4 regions of the Micropepsis pineolensis genome follow, and region 3 is predicted to be linked to each of the others. Evidence: riboswitches for the same ligand, from Rfam matches in the RefSeq annotation. Region 3 holds a riboswitch; each other region holds the start of a gene.
The links. A riboswitch is a leader RNA that binds a small molecule or an ion and turns the genes downstream of it on or off. The one in region 3 is predicted to bind cobalamin.
Positions count from the first base shown of each region.

Region 1: linked by a shared signal. The riboswitch ahead of ACZ5RI_RS01740 (ribonucleoside triphosphate reductase) and the one ahead of ACZ5RI_RS07925 (ribonucleoside-diphosphate reductase subunit alpha) in region 3 are both predicted to bind cobalamin.
Region 2: linked by a shared signal. The riboswitch ahead of ACZ5RI_RS00090 (TonB-dependent receptor plug domain-containing protein) and the one ahead of ACZ5RI_RS07925 (ribonucleoside-diphosphate reductase subunit alpha) in region 3 are both predicted to bind cobalamin.
Region 4: linked by a shared signal. The riboswitch ahead of metE (5-methyltetrahydropteroyltriglutamate--homocysteine S-methyltransferase) and the one ahead of ACZ5RI_RS07925 (ribonucleoside-diphosphate reductase subunit alpha) in region 3 are both predicted to bind cobalamin.

Region 1 is NZ_AP042408.1:385,317-390,703, reverse strand. Features, by position in the region: gene nrdD (anaerobic ribonucleoside-triphosphate reductase) at 1-180, opposite strand, end outside; gene ACZ5RI_RS01740 (ribonucleoside triphosphate reductase) at 214-2,247, opposite strand; cobalamin riboswitch at 2,359-2,549, opposite strand; gene ACZ5RI_RS01735 (cyclic nucleotide-gated ion channel) at 2,848-4,014, opposite strand; gene alaS (alanine--tRNA ligase) at 4,035-5,387, opposite strand, start outside.
Region 2 is NZ_AP042408.1:23,574-28,960, forward strand. Features, by position in the region: gene ACZ5RI_RS00080 (ATP-binding protein) at 1-486, opposite strand, end outside; gene ACZ5RI_RS00085 (class I adenylate-forming enzyme family protein) at 569-2,287, opposite strand; cobalamin riboswitch at 2,417-2,589, shown strand; gene ACZ5RI_RS00090 (TonB-dependent receptor plug domain-containing protein) at 2,734-4,668, shown strand; gene ACZ5RI_RS00095 (CheR family methyltransferase) at 4,786-5,387, opposite strand, start outside.
Region 3 is NZ_AP042408.1:1,771,744-1,777,130, reverse strand. Features, by position in the region: gene ACZ5RI_RS07940 (cation efflux transmembrane domain-containing protein) at 1-507, shown strand, start outside; gene ACZ5RI_RS07935 (hypothetical protein) at 732-1,382, opposite strand; gene ACZ5RI_RS07930 (flavodoxin) at 1,384-2,058, opposite strand; cobalamin riboswitch at 2,379-2,595, shown strand; gene ACZ5RI_RS07925 (ribonucleoside-diphosphate reductase subunit alpha) at 2,709-4,547, shown strand; gene ACZ5RI_RS07920 (ribonucleotide-diphosphate reductase subunit beta) at 4,589-5,387, shown strand, end outside.
Region 4 is NZ_AP042408.1:2,082,715-2,088,101, forward strand. Features, by position in the region: gene alr (alanine racemase) at 1-814, shown strand, start outside; gene ACZ5RI_RS09270 (MlaE family ABC transporter permease) at 811-1,578, shown strand; gene ACZ5RI_RS09275 (ABC transporter ATP-binding protein) at 1,588-2,352, shown strand; cobalamin riboswitch at 2,420-2,616, shown strand; gene metE (5-methyltetrahydropteroyltriglutamate--homocysteine S-methyltransferase) at 2,721-5,003, shown strand; gene purF (amidophosphoribosyltransferase) at 5,066-5,387, opposite strand, start outside.

The DNA.
Region 1 (5,387 bases), 1.4 Mb from region 3:
GTCAACCTTGGATTCGCAGAAATATTTACGCTCGGCGAATTCACCCTTCTTGCCGCGGTTAAACGACGAGACCGGGCGGTGATAGCCCATCACGCGGGTCCAGATTTCGCAGGGCTGGCGTTCTTCGTCTTTCAGAACGACGGCGTTGGCAAATTCCTGAGGGGAAACCATCTGATTCATCACATTCTCCTATTCGGTGGCGTATTCGGCAGTTTATTCGGCCGCTTTGCAGGGCGACCCGCATTTTTTGGCGGCGATCAATTCCTCGTCGCATTTCGGGCAGAAATGATGTTCACCGGCGATGTAGCCGTGCTTGGGGCAGATCGAGAAGGTCGGTGTCACTGTGATATAGGGCAGGCGGAAATTCTCAAGCGAGCGGCGCACCAGCTTCTTGCACGCCTCGGCCGAGGACACCCGCGCCCCCATATACAGATGCAGCACGGTGCCGCCGGTATATTTGCGCTGCAATTCTTCCTGACGGGTCAGGGCTTCAAACGGATCATCGGTAAAGCCCGCCGGCAGCTGGCTGGAATTGGTGTAGTAAGGCTGATCCTTGGTGCCAGCCTGAATGATGTCGGCATAACGCTTCTGGTCTTCCTTGGCGAAGCGATAGGTGGTGCCTTCGGCCGGGGTCGCTTCCAGATTATAGAGATGCCCGGTTTCTTCCTGATAGGAAACAATCTTGGCACGGACATGATCGAGGAAGCGGATGGCAAAGGCATAGCCCTTGTCGGTGGTGACATCTTCGGCATCGGCGGTGAAGTTGCGGATCATCTCGTTGATGCCGTTAACGCCTAAGGTCGAGAAGTGATTGCGCAGCGTGCCGAGATAGCGCTTGGTATAGGGGAACAGGCCATTATCCATATGGCGCTGAATGACCTTGCGCTTGATCTCCAGACTGGTGCGGCTGATGTCGAGCAGCTCGTCCAGCTTGGCCAGCAGCGCGGCTTCGTCACCCTTATAAAGATAGCCCAGACGCGCACAGTTGATGGTCACAACGCCAACCGAACCGGTTTGCTCGGCACTGCCAAACAGGCCGTTGCCGCGCTTGAGCAGTTCGCGCAGGTCAAGCTGCAACCGGCAGCACATCGAACGCACCATGTTGGGCGTCAGTTCCGAATTGACGAAGTTCTGGAAGTACGGCAGGCCGTATTTCGCGGTCATTTCGAACAGGCGGTTGGCGTTCTCGCTCTCCCACGGGAAATCCGGCGTGATGTTGTAGGTCGGAATCGGGAAGGTGAACACGCGGCCCTTGGCATCGCCGCGGGTCATGACCTCCATATAGGCGCGGTTGATCATGTCCATCTCGACCTGAAGATCACCATAGGTGAAATCCATTTCTTCACCGGCAATGATCGGGGTCTGGTCGCGCAAATCGTCCGGGCAGGTCCAGTCGAAGGTCAGGTTGGTGAACGGCGTCTGCGTGCCCCAGCGTGACGGGACGTTGAGATTATAGACCAGTTCCTGAATCGACTGCAGCACCTCGTCATAGCTCAGCTTGTCGTTACGGACGAAGGCCGCCATATAGGTATCGAACGACGAGAACGCCTGCGCCCCGGCCCATTCGTTTTGCAACGTGCCAAGGAAGTTGACGATCTGGCCGATGGCGCTCGACATATGCTTGGGCGGATCGGCTTCGACCTTGCCCGGCACGCCGTTCAGCCCTTCGGTCAGCAGCGTGCGCAGCGACCAGCCGGCGCAATAGCCCGCCAGCATATCAAGATCGTGGATGTGCAGATCGCCGTCGCGATGGGCGCGGCCAACCTCGGGCGGATAGACATGGCTCAGCCAGTAATTGGCGACCATCTTGCCCGAGACATTGAGAATTAATCCGCCCAGGGAATATCCCTGATTGGCGTTGGCGTTGACGCGCCAGTCGGCCCGGTCGAGATATTCGTTGATCGAACTTTTGACATCGACCAGCGTGTGCTTGTCGGTGCGCAGACGGGCGCGCTGTTCGCGGTAAACGATAAAGGCGCGGGCGGTGGCAAAATGGTTGGCCGAAATCAGCACCTGCTCGACCACGTCCTGCACCTGTTCGATGTGGGGCGGCTCCTGCGGGAAGCGGTGGCTTAGCACCTTGACTGCCTGAATCGCTAAAAGCTCGGCTTCATCGGCTTCAAATTCACCGGCGGCCTTACCGGCCCGCTCAATGGCAAAGCGAATTTTCTCCGCATTAAAGGGCACCTGCTCACCGTTACGTTTGGCGACCTGACGGGGCGGTGTGGCGGAGATTCGCGCGGACATTGCTGTTTCCTTTAGATCAATCATATCCGAGCGGGGGAAGAGTCGCCGAACCGTGCCGCCGAATATTTCGGCAGCCGTTGTTCGGCCATTGGTTCACCCCGCCCAAGGGCAGTCACGTATTGGGGTAAGGCAGGTCTCCTGGCTTAGCGGCACTAACGCGTCCCGTCGGCCTTCCCAGTTAACACCAGTGGCTCGACAAACTCGCCGCTTACAGTTGCGGGGGCAGCATCGGTCTTAACCCGAATTTCCCTTTTAAGCCCAAGATGTCGGTCACCCGAAGCACCCTAACCCCATATAATGATGGTGTAGAGGGGTGGGGGGGTAAGTCAAGACAGCGAGTGGGGGGATTTTTTGTGTGTAAAGCGAATTTCATTCTTGCCAACTGATTCGTCAGCAGAATTTGGCGCCAAAAAAATTTACCAAAAAAAAGATGACGCCAGTCTAACATTGTCACAGCGTCTTTTAAGTTGCTGCGGCGCGGTCTCTCTCGTTTGATCGATGCGTCTTTAATCGAAAGCGTAGGAGATTTGCTTCAAATGCACGCATTTTTTGAGCGACACAGGTCTTAACACAAAGCGTATTTGTTAATGATGCTGCACCTTATGCGTCAGCATTGAACGCTTTAGCGTGTTTGGCGGCCGCTTCCTCGACCCGGAATTTCAGATCGGGATATTTGTGCACCAGCATGGTGAAATCTTCCGCCGACAGCGCTAACAGGCGGGTTTGATCCAGCGCCACAATGGTGGCTTTGTGCTGGGTGTGGTGCAACAGCGAAAGCTCACCAAAAAAATCACCGTGATGCAGCCGCACCGCGCGATGGCTGAACTGCAACTCTACATCGCCCGAGACAATGAAATAGAGCGTGCCGGATATTGATCCGCGTACGGCGATAATCCCGCCGCGCGAAACCGTCTGTGCACGGAGCAGGTTCATGACCTCGCTTAAAAAGGCCGCGTCGAAATCGCGAAACAGCGGCACGCGGGCCAGCATGCCAAAGGTGATGATGAAATCACGCCGGTGGATGGCATCGATAAAGCCGGTGGCGACGATGCCGACGGGCAGCGCCAAAATGCCCATGCCGGTCACCATGGTAAAGCCGGCCACCAGCCGGCCCAGCAAGGTGATCGGCACCTCGTCGCCATAGCCGACCGTGGTCAGCGTGGTGATCGCCCACCACATCGCGGCGGGGATCGAGCCGAATTTATCGGGCTGCACCGCGCCTTCGGCGGCATGCATGGCGGCGGCGGCGAAGATGGTGGCACAGGCCAGCACCAGCAAGGTCCCAAACAGCGCGCGCCGTTCGGTGACGATAACCTCGCCCAGCGTCGACAGCGCCGGGGAATAGCGGGCGATTTTCAGCAGACGCAACAGACGGATCATGCGCAGGAAGCGCAGATCGAGCACTGGCAGCAGCAGCGAGAAATAGACCGGCGCCACCGCCAGAAAGTCGATCACCATCGTCGGTCTGGTGGCGGCGGCAAAGCGGCCGCGCCAGCGCCCCTTTTGCTGCAGGATGGGGTCTTCAACCGAAACCCACAGCCGCAGGATATATTCGATGGTGAAGATCAGAACCGAGGTGGCTTCGAACAGTTTCAGATCGAGCCAATAGGGTTTGTCGATCGACGGCACGCTTTCCAGCGTGAAGCCCACAACATTGAGCAGGATCAGCAGGATCAGGCCGATCTCGACGATCATGCCGATGGGACCACCGACATGACCGCCTTCAAGGATCAGATAAAGTTTGCGGCGTAGCGGCATTTTTGCCATCGCCGCCCCCTTTGTTTGAGTTACAGCGCGCTTAAATACGCCGCGATGGCTTTAAGGGCCTCGTCGGCCTTGCTGCCATCGGGGCCACCGGCCTGGGCCATGTCGGGGCGGCCACCGCCACCCTTGCCGCCCAGTGCGCCCGCGCCGACCCGCACCAGATCGACCGCCGAAACTTTGGCGGTGAGGTCGTCGGTCACCCCGACCACGATCGAGGCTTTGCCGCCATCCACCGCGATAAAGGTCGCCACACCCGAGCCCAGCTTGGCCTTGGCTTCGTCGGCCAGCCCCTTAAGGTCTTTGGCCGCAACCCCTTCCACCACGCGCAGGGTGGTTTTGATGCCGCCAAATTCCTGCACATCGCTGCCGCCGCTTTGGGCGGGGCCAGCCAGCGCCAGGGCTTTCTTGGCTTCGGCCAGTTCTTTTTCCAGCTTGCGCCGTTCGTCATAAAGCTGGCTGACACGCTGGGGCAGCTCGTCCGGGCTGGTCTTCAGCACGGCGGCGGCGTCATGGGCCAGTGCGGTCTCATGCTTGAAATACTGGCGCGCCCCTTCCCGGGTCACCGCTTCGATGCGGCGCACGCCCGAGGCCACGGCCGTTTCCGACAATACGGTGAACAGGCCGATATCGCCCAGACGACCGGCATGGGTGCCGCCGCACAGCTCGACCGAGAAGGGCTTATCCGCCGTCTCGTCCCAGCCCATCGACAGCACGCGAACCTCGTCGCCATATTTTTCACCGAACAATGCCTCGGCCCCCTGCTCGATCGCTTTGTCGGTCGGCATCAGGCGGGTGGTGATTTCACTGTTCTGGCGCACCACGGCGTTGACGCTGTCTTCAACCGCGGTCAGCTCCGCCGCCGATACCGGCTTGGGGTGGCTGAAATCGAAGCGCAGCCGGTCGGGGCCAACCTGCGAGCCCTTTTGGGCGACATGTTCGCCCAGCACGCGCTTTAACGCGGCCTGCAACAGATGGGTGGCCGAATGGTTGGCGCGGATGGCATTGCGCCGTTCCTCGTCCACCTTCAGATCAACGGCATCGCCGACGGCAATCTCGCCTTCGGTGATTTCGATGACGTGAATATGCAGACCGAGCTTCTTTTCGGTGCTGATGACATTTGCTTTGGCGCTTTTGGCGGTCAGCGTGCCGCTGTCGCCGGCCTGACCGCCCATTTCGCCATAGAACGGGGTCTGGTTGGCGATCAGACGCACGGTCTCACCGGCATGAGCCGACGTCACGGTGGCACCGTCTTTAATGAGGGCCTGAACCACGCCTTCGGCTTCGATGGTGTCATAGCCGAGGAACTCGGTCTTGCCGAATTCTTCCACCAGCGGGAACCAGGCGGTTTCGGTGGCCGCATCGCCCGAACCGGCCCA
Region 2 (5,387 bases), 1.7 Mb from region 3:
CCCAACCATGGCGGCATGGGCCTGAAAATAACGCTCCACAGGGACACGGATGGAAAATTCGACCAGAACCGGTTCGCCGGTGCGTGCAGTGCGCGCCAGCGCTTCAAGCACGCTGGGCATCCGCAGCAGCGCCGAGACATGCTTATGCTCGACCGTGGTACCGACAATCTCACGCATGGCCCGGTTGGCGAACAGCGCCTTGCCGCCCAGATCAACCAGCAGCATGGGGTCAGGCAGGCGCTCAAACAGATTGCGCACCAGCGGCGGCAGTTCCGGCTTAGCGGGCTTGATGGTCTCCAGCAAGCGGCCACGGGCGCCACGGCGCAGGGCGGTCCCCGCCGCCAGTGCGGCCAGCCCGGCCAGCCCGCCCCACAGCAAGGCCCACGCACCACACAGCCCCGCCAACCCCGCGCTGACCACAAGCCCAACGCCCAGGTGAATGAAGCCCTGGGAGGCCTTACTGCGCCATGCGGTATCTGCCTTCATATGCCAACCCTATGTTCATAAATTTTAAAATTCACTCTAATAGGGACGATATGCGACAGGAAAGCGACGCCATTCGCATTTGTTACGAAGTTTCTGCGGTTTGTTCGAGCAGGCTTTTCAAACCACTGCGGGTGAGCTTGCCAGCGGCATTGCGGGGCAGCCCGGATGAAAACACGATTTTTACAGGCACCTTGAAGGCTGCCAGCCGTTCCGCCGCATAGGCTTTCAGCAACCCGGCACTGGCAGACGCCCCCTGGCGCAGCACCACCACGGCAGCGGGTACCTCGCCCAGCTTCGGGTCGGGCAGCGCAAGCAAAGCCGCCTCACGCACCGCCGGATGGCTGGCGAGCACAGCTTCAACCTCGCCGCAGAAGATATTTTCGCCGCCGCGAATCAGCATGTCCTTGGTGCGCCCAACAATGGTGCAGAAACCTTCGGCATCAATGCGGGCCAGATCGCCGGTGCGGACCCAGCCATCGACAAAGGTTACGGCACTTTCCTCTGGCCGCTGCCAATAGCCCATGGCGACGTTCGGCCCATAGGCCCACAGCTCGCCCACCGTATCCGACGGCAGCACGTGGCCCGCCGCATCGGTCACCTTGATCGCGCAGGTCGGCGGCGGCAAACCGCAGGAGGCCGGATGGTCAAGATATTCGCGACCCGAATGACCAATACAAAGCGAAGCAGTCTCGGTCATGCCCCAGCCACTGCCGGGCACCGCAGGGGCGAAGACCCGGGCAATCTCGCCCGCCAGCGCCGGGGCAAACGGTGCCCCGCCATAACTGATCAGCCGCAACGATGTCAGGTCATAACTCTGGCGCGCCGGATGATCGAGCATGGCGCGGGCAATCGCCGGCACACCCCATAAATGGCTGACGCGCTCGGCTTCGATCAGCGCGAAGGCTGCTTCGGTATCCCATTTGGGCATCAGCACCAGCCGCGCCCCGCTATGCAGCGCCGGAATCATCACGGCGCAGGCCCCTATGACATGGAACAGTGGCACCGTTAGCAGCATGCTGCGCTGGGGCTGACACAGGAAATCGGCATCCGGCAGCGCCCCGCCTTCGCAAAGACGGGTGCGAGCCAGCGTATAGGCCATCGCCATAATCGTATCGAGCAGGTTACTCTGGCTGCACAGCACCCCGCGCGGCCGCGATGCCGTGCCCGAGGTGTAGAAGATGGCCGCAGCGCTGTCGGGTTCCAGCGGTGGCGGCACCTGTGGGTGCCGTGGCAGCATATGCCAGCGGCCCGCCGGACCGATCACCGCTTCCAGCTGGCTGACGCCTGCCCCCCCTCGCGATGCGCCGCACACCCAGACATGATCCAGACCAGGCTGCGCAGGCAGGCGACCGAGCCGTGTGTCATCGACAATGGCAAACTCAGCCCCACTATCGGCCAGCGCCGCCGCCAGTTCGGCCTCGGTCCACCAGGCATTAAGCGGCACGACCAGCGCCCCGGTCTGCAGGATGGCAAAAAACGCCACCGGCCATTCGGGCAGATTGCGCATGGCCAACCCGACGCGCTGGCCGGGGACCACCCCATGGGCTTTGAGGTCGGCAGCCAACGCCTGAACTGCGCGAAGAAATGCGTCGTAGGTGACCCTCGTCGCATCATAAATCAGAAATTCCCGCGCGCCGAAACGTTCCGCCCGCGCCAGCAAGGCTGGCACCGTGGCGGGCGCACATTTCCACACCCGCAAGGCGCGATTACCCTGCTGAACGGTCTCGATCTCAAAACAGGACCCCGGCCGGGTCAGCGCGGCATCCGCCGCCGCCCGAGACCATATTTTGCCATGCATCATGGCCCGCAGCTATTCCTTAATGGCACAAGGGCCATTATCCACGCTTGTTGCCGCGGGGGCAACAGATGCCTGAAATCGTGCACAGGCAACGGCTTAAACGTTGACGGTACCGCCGCTTTCGGCTTTGTAGACAGCCATCAGACGTAAGGTTTTGGGAACACGCACATCAAACGTGGCTGCCCCCGCAACTGTCGTCGGCAAGAGACGCCAACACGCCACTGAAGCCATATGCGCTTTGGGAAGGCTGGTGCTCTCGTTCGCAGCCGGCTAGCCAGGAGACCTGCCTTGCGTCGTCGTCCAGTTTTCGGCCGGGGTGTGCCGGAAATTAGCGGTTCTATCCGTCGCGGCGACAACGTGTATGAGTCGCTGCCGCGGAACATTCTGGCCATTCGAAGGATCAGGCTGAACCGCCACCGGCTCTTGGGATCTATTCCAGGAGAAATTTTATGCCTACATCCCGTTTAACGACAATCCTGCTTGGCACCACCACCGCGCTGATCGCCGCGTTTGGCACCTGCATGGCCCCAGCGGCCGCACAGGAGGTTGAGACCGTGGTGGTTTCTGCCACCCGCACGACCCAGCCGCTGGCCAAAACCGGCACCACGGTCACGGTCATTGATGCCGCCGATCTCGACGCCCGCCAGAGTGTCAGCCTGACCGACGCCTTGAGCGACGTGCCCGGCCTCAGCATCAACCGCACCGGTGGCGCGGGGCAGACCACTACGGTCTATTTGCGCGGTGCAGACAGCGGCCAGACCCTGACACTGATCGACGGAATCCGTCTCAACGACCCCAGTGACTCGTCGGGCAGTGCCAATTATGGCGATCTGTTCCTCAACAATATCGACCGCATCGAAGTTATGCGCGGCGCCAACTCGACCCTGTATGGCAGCAATGCCATGGCCGGTGTCATCAACATCATCACCAAGCGCGGTGGCGACACCGCCCTGACCGCCAGTGCGGAAGCTGGCACCTTTGATAGCTGGCGCGTCAATGTGGCGGCAAATGGGACTGCCGGGGCCACGGAATTCGGTGTCGCGGCCAATGATTATGCCACCAAGGGCATTTCAGCCGCGGCTGGCCAGCACGAAGCGGACGGCACGGCCAACCAGTCGCTCAATATCAACACCCGCACCCACCTGAGTGATACGATCAGCGTTGATGTCATCGGCTATTACGATCACGCCCACACCAAGTATGACGATGGCTACGACGCGAGCTACAATCTGGCTGACTCTGCCACCTATGAAACCCACAGCCTCTACAGCGGCTATGTCGGCATCAACCAGACGGCGCTGGATGGCATTCTGACCAACCGGCTGGCGCTGATCGCGTCCTCGTCCAAGCGCGATTTCTTTGATTCCGCTTACGACACCATCCACCACAACTATGCCTATGACGGTGGGGCGTTCCGCGTTGAATATCAGGGCGTGGCCAAGATCGACGACAGCACCGAGCTGTCCTTCGGGGCCGAAAGCGAAACAACCTATCTCGATAATGATACCTTCTCGTCTTATGCCGCCGCCGATCATATCGCCGGGCACAAGCGCACCACGTCGGGCTATGGCCAACTGCAGAAGACTCTGTTCGACCAGCTGACGCTGACCGTAGGTGCGCGCACCGACAATGATGACGAGTTCGGCAGCCACACCTCGGTCAAGGTCGCGGCGGCCTGGCAGATTCCGGAGCTCGATGCCACCCTGCATGCCAATTACGGCGACGGATTTAAATCGCCGACGCTCTATCAGCTCTATTCGGCCTATTCCAACCCGATTGATGCCCTGAAACCCGAATCCGCCCGCACGTGGGAAATCGGCGCCGACAAGAATTTCTTCGATGGCCGGCTGCACGCCTCGCTGACCTACTTCTGGCGTCATACCAGCAATCAGATTGACTGGCAGAACTGCTACAGCGCGTCTGATGCCCCCGGTTGCTCGCAGCGGCTGCAACAGTATGGCTATTACGTCAATATCGACCGTACCAAGGCCAATGGCATTGAAGCGGCGGTGGACACCCACCTGACCGATACGCTGACGCTGTCGGCCAACTACACCTATATGAACGCCACCGACCGCGACACCGGCCTTGATCTGGCCCGTCGTCCGCATTATCTGGCCAACGCCAATCTGCGCTGGCAGGCCACCGAAGAACTCGGCCTCGGCGTGGCGATGAACTATCTCGGTCAGCGCTTTAATGCCGCCAGTGAAACCACCAAGCTGGGTGCCAAGGAGAAGGTTGATTTGTTCGCCGATTACAATATCGACGCGCACTGGCAGATCTACGGCCGTATTGAAAATCTGTTCAATGACCGCACTCAGGCGGTGACCGATTACGGCGTAGAAGGTCTGGGTGCCAGCATCGGCGTGCGCGCGCGGCTCTAAGGCAACGAGCGCAAAAGTATAGACAGTTTGCGCGCAAAGGCGCGATCAAACAAAAAAACAGAGCGACGGGCCGATCGCATATGACCAGCCGTCGCTCTAATCGCCCATCAAAGCTGGTCAGCTCCGCCGGGCATACACGCCGGGGGCTGATCGGCAAATATTGTGGAAACCGGTCATGGGTGGCACCATTTCGGTGCTGCCCGTCACCAACACCCCATCAGGGGCCATCTGCCCGGCGATTTTCGCCAGCACGTCGCAGCGGCACGGCAGATCGAAATACATCAGCACATGCCGACAAAAAACGATGTCGAGACGGCCAAGCCAGTCGAACCCATCACACAAATTAAAAATACGAAACGTCACCAGATCGCGTAAATCCGCATGAACCTGCCAGCCATCCTCGGCCGCGTCGAAATATTTCTGTAAATGACGCGGCGTCAGGCCGCGTTCAATTTCTGCTGCACTGTAGTGCCCTGCCGCCGCCTGCTCGACCGCCGGGGCCGACAGATCACTGGCGATCAGTTCGATATGCCAGCCCGCCGCGAGCAGACCGAAATCAGCCAGCATGATGGCGATGGAATAGACTTCCTGACCACTGGCGCAAGCCGCACTCCAGATCCGCAAGGTTTTATCCGATGCCCGTTTGGCAATCAGGCCAGGCAAGGTCTGATCTCTGAGCGCCCAGAACACTTCGGCATCGCGAAAAAATGCGGTGTCGC
Region 3 (5,387 bases):
CTGGCCGAAATCATCGCTGGCATAGCGGCTGGATCGAGTGCGCTGCAGGCCGATGCACTCGACTTTTTCGGCGATGCGGTCAATTACGCCCTCAGCCTGGGCGTGGCGGGGATGGCACTGAAATGGCGATCACGCGCCGCAATGGTCAAGGGTGCCACCATGCTGATCTTTGCGCTGTGGGTACTGGCCAGCACACTGTGGCATCTGTTCCACGCAACCATACCGCAGGCGGGGGTTATGGGCGGCGTTGGTCTGGCGGCCCTTGTCGCCAATGGCGGTGTAGCCGTGATGCTCTATCGCTTCCGCCGTGGCGATGCCAACCGGCGCTCGGTCTGGATCTGCTCGCGCAACGACGCCATCGGCAATCTGGCCGTGATGCTGGCCGCGCTGGGCGTATTCGGCACCGGCACCGGCTGGCCCGATGCCATCGTCGCGGCCATCATGGGCGGTCTGGGGCTGTGGGGCGGCATCCAGATCATGCGTCAGGCCCATGCTGAAGAGCGATAGAGGGCGGTACAATTTTAAAAAAGCATCATTCAGGCGTATGCGCCAATTTATTCAAACAGATAGCGTGGCAACAACAACGTCGTGAGACACAAACTAGCGGAATAAACTCCTGCACGATGATGTGTTTCTCATATGTGATTACAACATCAATCTGAAGCACCCGAAACATAAAATATTTCATCCGGAAAAAAGGGGGGGTACGCCATAGCAACTTTTTTGCCCCCCTATCTACGCAACCTTTTTGAAACCTGATAGGCAGCAAAGACACCAACACTGATAATCGCGACATAGCGTATGAAATACCCAAAGGTGTCACGATCAAAATCCCAATAATCAAAACTAAACAATCCCAAAAGTTTGTAGGGAATGTCTCGCTCAAAAAAGGCATAAACACCAAAGACGATAAACAAAAACGCCACAGAACACAGAACTAAACGACTGAGGCGACCAAGCGGAGGAATCCTAAAGGTCTTGCAGATCGTTGCTGTCACCATTCGCCAATTAAGTCCCAGATGCAATGATGCCAGGATTAGCACCCAATACGCAGCCATGGCATGGACGTGACGATCTAATATTGCCACTTTAACATGCAAATATGGAAAAAGGTCGTGCGAATTCGCCAGCCCGCTGGCGATGAGCAGAAGCGAAGTAGCCAGCAGCAGCAGATTAAGCGTTGTCGTAAAAACGCGACGCGGGGGCATTGCCCCCTTTCTGATAGATGCATACCAGCGTCGCGAAATAAGGTTGTGAACTAATGCAAACGCAACAAAAGCCGTACCAATGGCTTCATGAACTAGATTGCCAGTAAGTTGATATGCAAACGCAAACAACAATAGTGCAACAAGACAAAGATCGAGAGACAGTCTTGCACGCATACTATCGCGTTGTAGCGAGTTTAAACCCGCGCACCCATGCATCAATTTCAAGACCGGCATCCGCACTGCGTGCATAACCACCAGATCCGCCGCGCAGCGCTAGGCCATCGAGGATCTTCGCTTTGGGATACCGTGCGCGGATGTCATCTGGTCCGCGACCGAGACGACTGCCTTCGTGGGTACAAAACGGCAAAATGGTCTTACCGGACAAATCGTGGTGATCCATGAAGGTAAACAACGCCATCGGCAAAGTTCCCCACCAATTGGGATAACCGATGAACACGGTGCTGTACGGACCAGTGTTTGCAACGTCACTCGCCAGTTTGGGGCGAGCATTCGTCCGTTGTTCCTCTTTCGCCACCTCGGTGGTTTCGCGGTAGTCTGCAGGATAACTGTTTACGGTGCGAATCTCGACGATGTCTCCACCTACCAGCCCATGAATATGCTGCGCCACCACACGGGTGTTCCCGGTACGGGAAAAATAAACAATCAGCGTCTTTGCGGGCTTTGGGGTGGTTTGTGCGTGCGATACTTGCGGCAACATGGATGCAAGCCCACCAACCAGCAAGCCTGCTGCTGTCTCTTTTAAAATCTTACGCCGAGACGTTTCCACGGATGACGGAGCGTTAGCATCCGTAAGATTGGCGCTTTTTTCTGTGTCGTTATGTTCTGCCATGCCACAATTCCTTATGCTTATTCAGTTCAATGTACCGCCGCATAAACTTCCATAAATATAGAGCACGACTGATCATGCGATTAGCCTATGTATCCGGCAAACTCCTATGAATGGGCCTCATAAATTCCAGACGTTAAACCTGACGCGTGAGAAGTATGATTAGCAACATCACGCTGTCATTATATGATCTTGCACTGCCGCTTATGGAAAGCGAAGCGGGCATCTGGCGTGCCCGGCGCACCGCACAGCGGAAAAGTGGCGTCAAGAATATTCTTTTTAGTTAGAACAAATATACTCCTTGACCATAACGGCTACGGTTAACATTATCTTGTGGCTACGGTTCCTCGGATTTCAACATCTAGTTAAAATTTGAGGCGAAGAGGGAAGCCGGTGAAAGCCCGGCGCTGCCCCCGCAACTGTCAGCGGCGTGGTCCGATCACAGCAGTCACTGGCGCCTGAGGTGCCGGGAAGGCCAGATCGGACGCCTTAAAGCGCCCGCGGATGAGCCAGGAGACCTGCCGAAAGCACCAGTATTCGTCCTTGGGCGGGGTGTCCCGATGGGGCGCGAAAGCTGCAGATGGCGCAAAGCCGTTTGCCGTCGCGCATCTGTCTGCCCGCTATTATTGAGCCGTTGGAGGGGAGAAGCCGTTATGACCGTTCATGTCAGCCCGATTGAGGCCGCAGCCGTTGCCGGTGGGGGCAAGCCCGTGCCGGAGGATTTGTGCCTTGACCACAGTCGAGATGCCCGGCTGACCGATTTCGGCAAGGCAACCCTGATCGACCGCTATCAGTTACCCGGCGAGAGTATTCAGCACATGTTCGCCCGCGTTGCCTGTGCCTATGCCGATGATACCGCGCACGCCCAGCGGCTGTACGATGCGATTTCGCAGTTGTGGTTCATGCCCGCCACCCCGGTCTTAAGTAATGGCGGCACCAGCCGCGGATTACCGATTTCCTGCTTCCTCAACGCGGTGCCCGATACGCTGGACGGCATTGTCGATACCTGGAACGAGAATGTGAAGCTCGCCTCCAACGGTGGCGGCATTGGCACCTATTGGGGCGGGGTGCGGTCGATCGGCGAAAGCGTCAAGGGCTGCGGCGAAACATCCGGCATCATTCCGTTCATCCGCGTGATGGACAGCCTGACACTGGCGATTTCACAAGGCTCGCTCCGGCGCGGTTCGGCGGCGGTGTATCTTGACGTCTATCACCCCGAGATCGAGGAATTTCTCGAAATCCGTACATCATCGGGGGATTTCAACCGCAAAAGCCTCAACCTGCATCACGGTGTTGCCATCACTGATGAATTCATGGAAGCGGTGCGCAATGATGCGCCCTTCTCCTTACGCAGCCCCAAGACCGGCGCCCCCTTGCGGCAGGTCAACGCCCGCCAGTTATGGCAGCGCATTCTGGAAACCCGCCTGCGCACCGGCGAACCCTATCTTCTCTATATCGACACGGTGAACCGCGCCCTGCCCGAGCATCACAAGGCGCTGGGCCTGAAGGTGCGTTCGTCTAATCTGTGCGCCGAAATCGTGCTGCCATCGGGTGAAGACCATCTGGGCAATATGCGCACGGCGGTGTGCTGCCTGTCGTCGCTCAACATTGAAACCTGGGATGAATGGTCCACCGTTCCGGGCTTTGTTGAAGATGTGCTGCGCTTCCTCGACAATGTTTTAAGTGACTTTATCGCCAACGCCCCACCCGCCATGGCCAATGCCGCCTATGCCGCGCTGCGCGAACGATCGGTCGGCCTTGGCGTGATGGGCTTTCATTCGTTTCTGCAAAGCCGTGGCATTGCCTTTGAAAGCGCCCTGGCCAAATCCTGGAACTTAAAAATCTTCCGTAAGTTACGCGCGGAAGCCGATGCGGCGTCCCACACGCTGGCCGAAGAACGCGGCCCCTGCCCCGATGCCGCAGAACAGGGCGTGATGGAGCGCTTCTCGCACAAGATCGCCATTGCCCCCACCGCATCGATCAGCATCATCTGCGGTGGCACCAGCGCCTGTGTTGAACCCATTCCGGCCAATATTTATACGCATAAAACACTGTCGGGGTCGTTCTCGGTCTATAACCCGCACCTAAAGCGCATACTGGCCGAACGCGGCGCTGATACGCCGGTGGTGTGGCAATCGATCATCGCCGCCGAAGGCTCGGTTCAGCATCTGGAGTGTCTGTCGGCGGATGAAAAGATCACCTTTCGCACCGCGTTTGAAATTGATCAGCGCTGGATCATTGAACTGGCCGCCGACCGCGCGCCGTTCATCTGCCAAAGCCAGTCGATCAATCTGTTCATCCCGAGCGATGTCCCTAAATGGGATCTGCATATGCTGCACTGGACGGCGTGGGAAAAGGGCCTCAAAAGCCTGTATTACTGCCGCTCAAAATCCCTGCAGCGCGCGGCGTTTGCCGGGGAAACGCAGGCTGCTGTCAAGGTTGATGTCGAAACAGGCCCCACCAACTATGACGAATGCCTGGCCTGCCAGTAAACGGCCTTTCAGTAACAAACGATACGCATACGGATTTGAACATGAGTGATATTCTGAACATCAACCCGATGGATCTGATCGGCACCGGCCGGGTTGGTCTGTTGCAAACCTCTGGCACCTATAATGTTGACCGCTACCCGTGGGCCTATGCCTACTGGAAAAAACAGCAGCAGATCCACTGGATGGGCGAGGAAGTGCCGTTGGGCGAAGATGTCAAAGACTGGGCATCAGACCGGGTATCGGATACCGAACGCAATCTGCTGACCCAGATTTTCCGCTTCTTCACCCAGTCGGATGTTGAGGTCGGCGACAATTATATGAAGCGCTATCTGCCGATTTTCCAGCCGCTGGAAATTCAGATGATGCTGGCCGCCTTCACCAATATGGAGACGGTGCATATCGACGCCTATGCCCTGCTGCTCAAAACGCTGGGCATGCCGCAGGTCGAATTTGAAGCCTTCCGCGACTACAGCGCCATGCGCGATAAAGCCGATTATATGCATACCTTCGGCGTTGATACCGTGGCCGATGTATCCCGTACGCTGGCGATGTTTGGCGGCTTCACCGAAGGCATGGCGCTGTTCGCCAGCTTTGCCATGCTGCTCAACTTCCCGCGCTTCAACAAGATGAAGGGCATGGGCCAGATCGTCACCTGGTCGGTGCGCGATGAAAGCCTGCATTGCGAAGGCATCACGCAACTGTTTCACGCCTGGAATGCCGAAACCGGCGCACTGACCAAAACCGTGCGTGATGACATTCTGGACGTTGCCAAAACCATGGTCGGGCTGGAAGAAAAATTCGTTGATCTGGCGTTTGAACTTGGCCCGGTTGAAGGCATGG
Region 4 (5,387 bases), 310 kb from region 3:
CCGGTATCACCTGATCCCGTGCCTGAATTCGCTGGAACAGATTGCGCGCTATTCCAAGGCGGCGCTGGCGGCGGGCAGTGTTTACGAGGCTGCCATTCACATCGATACCGGCATGAACCGGCTGGGGCTTTCCCAGACCGATGTTTCGCTGCTGGCCGGTGAAAGTGCCAAACGGCTGGCCGGGCTGAATGTTGTGCTGTGGATGAGCCATCTGGCCTGTTCTGACGAGCCGGATTCGCCGATGAATGCGGCGCAGCTCAAACGCTTCAGGGCGGCGCTGGCACTGTTGCCACCGGCCCCCGCCAGTCTGGCGGCTTCGGGTGGTCTTCTTCTGGGTAAGGACTATCATTTTGATCTGGTCCGTCCCGGCATTGCGCTTTATGGCGGTAACCCGATCCCTTGTCGGCCCAATCCCTTTGGCGTGGCGGTGCGCTGCACCGCGCCGATTTTGCAGGTGCGTGAAACCCCGGCGGGCGAAACCGTCGGCTATGGTGCCAGTTTTCAGACCAAGCGGGCGAGCCGTCTGGCCATTGCGGCCTATGGCTATGCCGATGGGCTGATGCGCACCGTTTCCAACCGTGGCTTTGGTGCCGTTGGCGGCGTTAAGGTGCCGGTGGTTGGTCGCATTTCGATGGATCTGGTTATCTTCGATGTGACCGATCTTACCGTGCCCCCCCACGCCGGGATGGACGCGGAACTGTTTGGCGATGTTGTATCGCTGGAAGAACTGGCCGGTGCGTCCGGCACGATTTCGTACGAGATTTTGACACAGGTTTCACCCCGCGCCGCGCGCGTCTATCAGGAGGCCGCATGAACGTCTTTGCCGCCATCGGGAAAATCACGCTTGGCTTTTTGCAGGAGATCGGTCGGCTGTGCATGTTCACCGCCACCGCGGTGATCAGCATCGTGCGACCGCCGATCTATTGGTCGTTGCTGTTCAAACAGTTCATGCGCGTCGGCTATTTCTCGCTGCCGGTGGTTGGGCTGACGGCCTTCTTCACCGGCGGTGCGCTGGCCTTACAGATTTATATCGGCACCGCCCGTTATGGTGCCGAAGTCTACATGCCGGTGGTGGTGCTGATCGGCATCACGCGCGAGCTGGGGCCGGTGATCGCCGGTCTGATGGTGGCGGGGCGCGTTGCGGCGGCCATCGCTGCCGAGCTTGGCACCATGCGGGTGACCGAACAGATTGATGCGCTGACCACGTTGGCCACCAACCCGATGAAATATCTGGTGGTGCCGCGTCTGGTGGCGGCGGTGATCGCCATGCCGCTTCTGGTGGCGGTGGCAGATGCCATCGGCATTTTCGGTGGTTACGTCGTCTCTACCAGCAGTCTGGATTTCACCGGTACGATCTATTTGCAGCACACCATCAATGCCCTCGATTTCAAGGATGTCGCTTCCGGCCTGATCAAGGCGGCGGTGTTCGGTTTTCTCATCGCGCTGATGGGGTGCTATCACGGCTTCCATTCCAAGGGCGGGGCGCAGGGCGTCGGCAGCGCCACCACCAGTGCGGTGGTGTCGGCGTCGATCCTGATTTTGGCTTCCAACTACATCCTGACCAACATCCTGTTCTAAGAGATCGCCATGGCAAAAATCGAACTCAAGGGCGTGAAAAAACGCTTCGGATCCAAGGTGGTTCTGGATGGCGTCGATCTGACCATCGAGCAGGGGGAATCTCTGGTCGTCATCGGTGGCTCGGGCACCGGCAAATCGGTGACGATCAAATGCGTTCTGGGCATTCTGCGCCCCGACGAAGGCGAGATCTTTGTGGATGGCGAGCCGGTGACGCGCCTGCGTGGCCGGGCCCGCGAAGCCTATTTGCGTAAATTTGGCATGCTGTTTCAAAACGCTGCCTTGTTCGACAGTCTGCCGGTCTGGGAAAATGTCGCCTTTGGTCTGATCCAGGGCCATGGCATGGGCCGTAAAAAGGCGAAGGACATCGCCATTGAAACCCTGGCCAAGGTCGGGCTGACGGCGGATGTTGGTGCACTGTCGCCGTCGGAACTGTCGGGCGGCATGCAAAAACGCGTCGGGCTGGCGCGTGCCATTGCCACCAAGCCCGAGATCATCTTCTTTGACGAGCCGACCACGGGCCTCGACCCCATCATGTCGGACGTCATCAACAATCTGATCGTCGATATGGTCAAGGATGTCGGGGCCACTGCGCTGTCGATCACCCATGACATGGTCAGCGCCCGCAAAATCGCCGACCGCATCGCCATGCTCTACAAGGGCAAGATCGTCTGGGCGGGGCCGACGGTCGAAATTGATACTGCCGACAACCCCTATGTCGATCAGTTTATCCATGGTCGCAAGGATGGCCCGATCCAGATGGAAGTGCGCGGGTAAAAACATAATGGATATGCAGACATAAAGATTTCTTTATGTCTTTATTGACACCCATTGAGCCCGCCGATAGTGTCGGTGGGCTTAAGGTTCTTTTGGGCGTGCTTTTTGCTCAAAAGCTAAGAGGGAAGCCGGTGCAAGACCGGCGCTGCCCCCGCAACTGTCAGCGGTGAGCGACTGTTCAAAAGCCACTGGGGTATCCCTGGGAAGGCGGGCAGCCGTGACGACCCGCAAAGCCAGGAGACCTGCCTTACAGCAACAGATCGTCCACGGGCGGGGTGTCCCGGCGGGTTGCGCATGGTGTGCGTGCCGTGAACCGGTACGTCTTGCGCCCGCTTGGCCTTTGCTCCAACCATTTTGGAGTATTGCCGATGTCTTTGTTAGCTGTTGCAAGTCTGGGGGGGCCATCGATCGGCCCCAGACGCGAGCTGAAATTTGCGCTGGAAAGTTACTGGGCCGGAAAAACGGATGCCGAAGCGCTGCTCAAAACCGCTGCCGGTCTTCGTGCCGCGTCCTGGGCGCAGCAACAGGCGGTGGGGGTTGAAATTCTGCCCAGTAATGATTTCTCGCTCTATGATTCCATGCTTGATACCGCGGTCATGGTCGGTGCGGTTCCGGCCCGTTATGGCTGGCAGGGTGGGGCGGTGCCACTCGACACCTATTTTGCCATGGCGCGCGGCACCCATGGCCGGGCGCAGGATGTTGCGGCGCTGGAAATGACCAAATGGTTCGACACCAATTATCACTACATGGTGCCGGAATTTACTGCCGATCAGTCCTTCACGCTGTCCACCTTAAAGCCGGTCGAGGAATATCTCGAAGCCTGTGCGCTGGGGTACAATACGCGCCCGGTGCTGATCGGGCCGGTGAGTTTTCTGCGCCTTGGCAAATGCAGTGGTGCCGATACGCTCAGCCTGTTGCCGCGGCTGCTACCGGTTTATGGCGAGTTGCTACAGCGTCTGGCCAAGGCCGGGGCGAAATGGGTCCAGATCGACGAGCCGGTGCTGGCCACCGATCTGGATGCCGGGGCGCTGGCGGCGCTGGTGCAAAGCTATGCGGCGCTGAGCCATGCCGCCCCCGGTCTGAAAATTCTGCTGGCGAGTTATTTTGGCGATTTCGGCACGGCACTGGATACGGTGGTGCATTTGCCGGTGGCGGGTTTGCATCTTGATCTGGTGCGCGGCCACGAACAGCTGGGCGAAGTGCTGGCCAAAGCGCCCAGGGATCGGGTGCTGTCGCTGGGGGTGATCGACGGGCGCAATATCTGGCGCGCCGATCTGGAAAAGCTGATCTTCGGCTTAAAGCCGGTGCTGGCCGCCTGGGCACCGGAACAGTTGCAACTGGCACCGTCCTGCTCGCTTAAGCATGTGCCGATTGATGTGACGGTGGAAACCGAACTGGCCGAAGATGTCAAAAGTTGGCTGTCTTTTGCCGTGCAGAAAATGGGCGAGCTGGCCAGCTTGCACACCGCGCTCACGGCGGGGGAAAGTGCGGTGGCGGACAAGCTGGCGGCGGCATCGGCTGCGCTGGCGGCACGGCGGCTTTCCGCCACGGTGCACCGCGCGGATGTGGCCGCGCGCATGGCCCATGTCACCCCGGCGATGGCAACGCGCAACAGCCCCTTTGCCGACCGCATTGCCCGGCAGCAGGCGCATCTGAAACTGCCGGCGTTTCCGACCACCACCATCGGCTCGTTCCCGCAAACCGACGAAGTGCGTGCGGCGCGTGCCGCGCATGCCAAGGGAAATGTCAGCGATGCCGATTATGTCGATTTCTTACGGGCAGAAACCGCATTGGCGATCCGCTGGCAGGAGGAGGTTGGTCTTGATGTGCTGGTGCATGGCGAATTTGAACGCAACGACATGGTGCAGTATTTCGGCGAACAGCTCGACGGTTATGCCTTCACCAAACATGGCTGGGTGCAAAGCTATGGCTCGCGTTATGTTCGCCCGCCGGTGATCTATGGTGACGTCGCACGGCCCCGGCCAATGACGGTGGCGTGGGCGCGCTATGCGCAATCGCTGACCGAAAAACCGGTCAAGGGCATGCTGACCGGGCCGGTGACCATGCTGCAATGGTCGTTCGTGCGCGATGATCTGCCCAGATCTGCGGTGTGCCGCCAGATTGCGCTGGCGCTGCGTGACGAGGTGACCGATCTGGAAGCGGCGGGCATCCGCGTCATCCAGATTGACGAGCCGGCGTTACGCGAAGGGCTGCCGCTGCGCTGCGATGACTGGCAGGGCTATCTCAATTGGGCGGTCGAGGCCTTCCGGCTGGCATCCTCGGGCGTGGCGGACGAAACCCAGATCCACACCCATATGTGTTATGCCGAATTTAACGACATTATCGCCGCCATCGGTGCGCTGGATGCCGATGTGATTTCGATTGAGACGGCGCGCTCGCAAATGGAGCTGTTGTCGGCCTTTGCCGAATATCGCTATCCCAATGCGATTGGGCCGGGCGTCTACGATATTCACTCGCCACGGATTCCGGCGGTGACGGAAATCGTAACCCTGCTCAGCAAGGCTTCGGAACGGCTGAGCCCCGGGCAGATCTGGGTCAACCCCGACTGCGGCCTCAAAACCCGTCGCTGGGAGGAGGTCAAACCCGCCCTTTGCGCCATGACCGATGCCGCCAGACAGATGCGCGGTTAAGCCAAAAAAACACCGGATGGTTTGCCATCCGGTGTTTTCTTTAAGTCGCAGTCCTGTGGAACTTACGCCACGCCTGCCAGGAACGAAAGCTGGGCCTTGTCGGCACCGTCTTCCATATCGGTCAGGCGGATGGGGTAGTTGCCCGAGAAGCAGGCGTCGCAGAATTTATGGCCGTTGGGGTCATGAAAGTCCTGACCCATTGCCCGGTACATGCCTTCCATCGATAAGAAGGCCAGACTGTCGGCACCGATATAGTGGCACATCTCGTCGATGCCCATGTCATGGGCCAGCAGCTCATGCTCATTCGGGGTATCAACGCCATAGAAGCAGCTGTGCCGTGTCGGCGGGCTGGCAACGCGGAAATGGACTTCCTTTGCCCCGGCA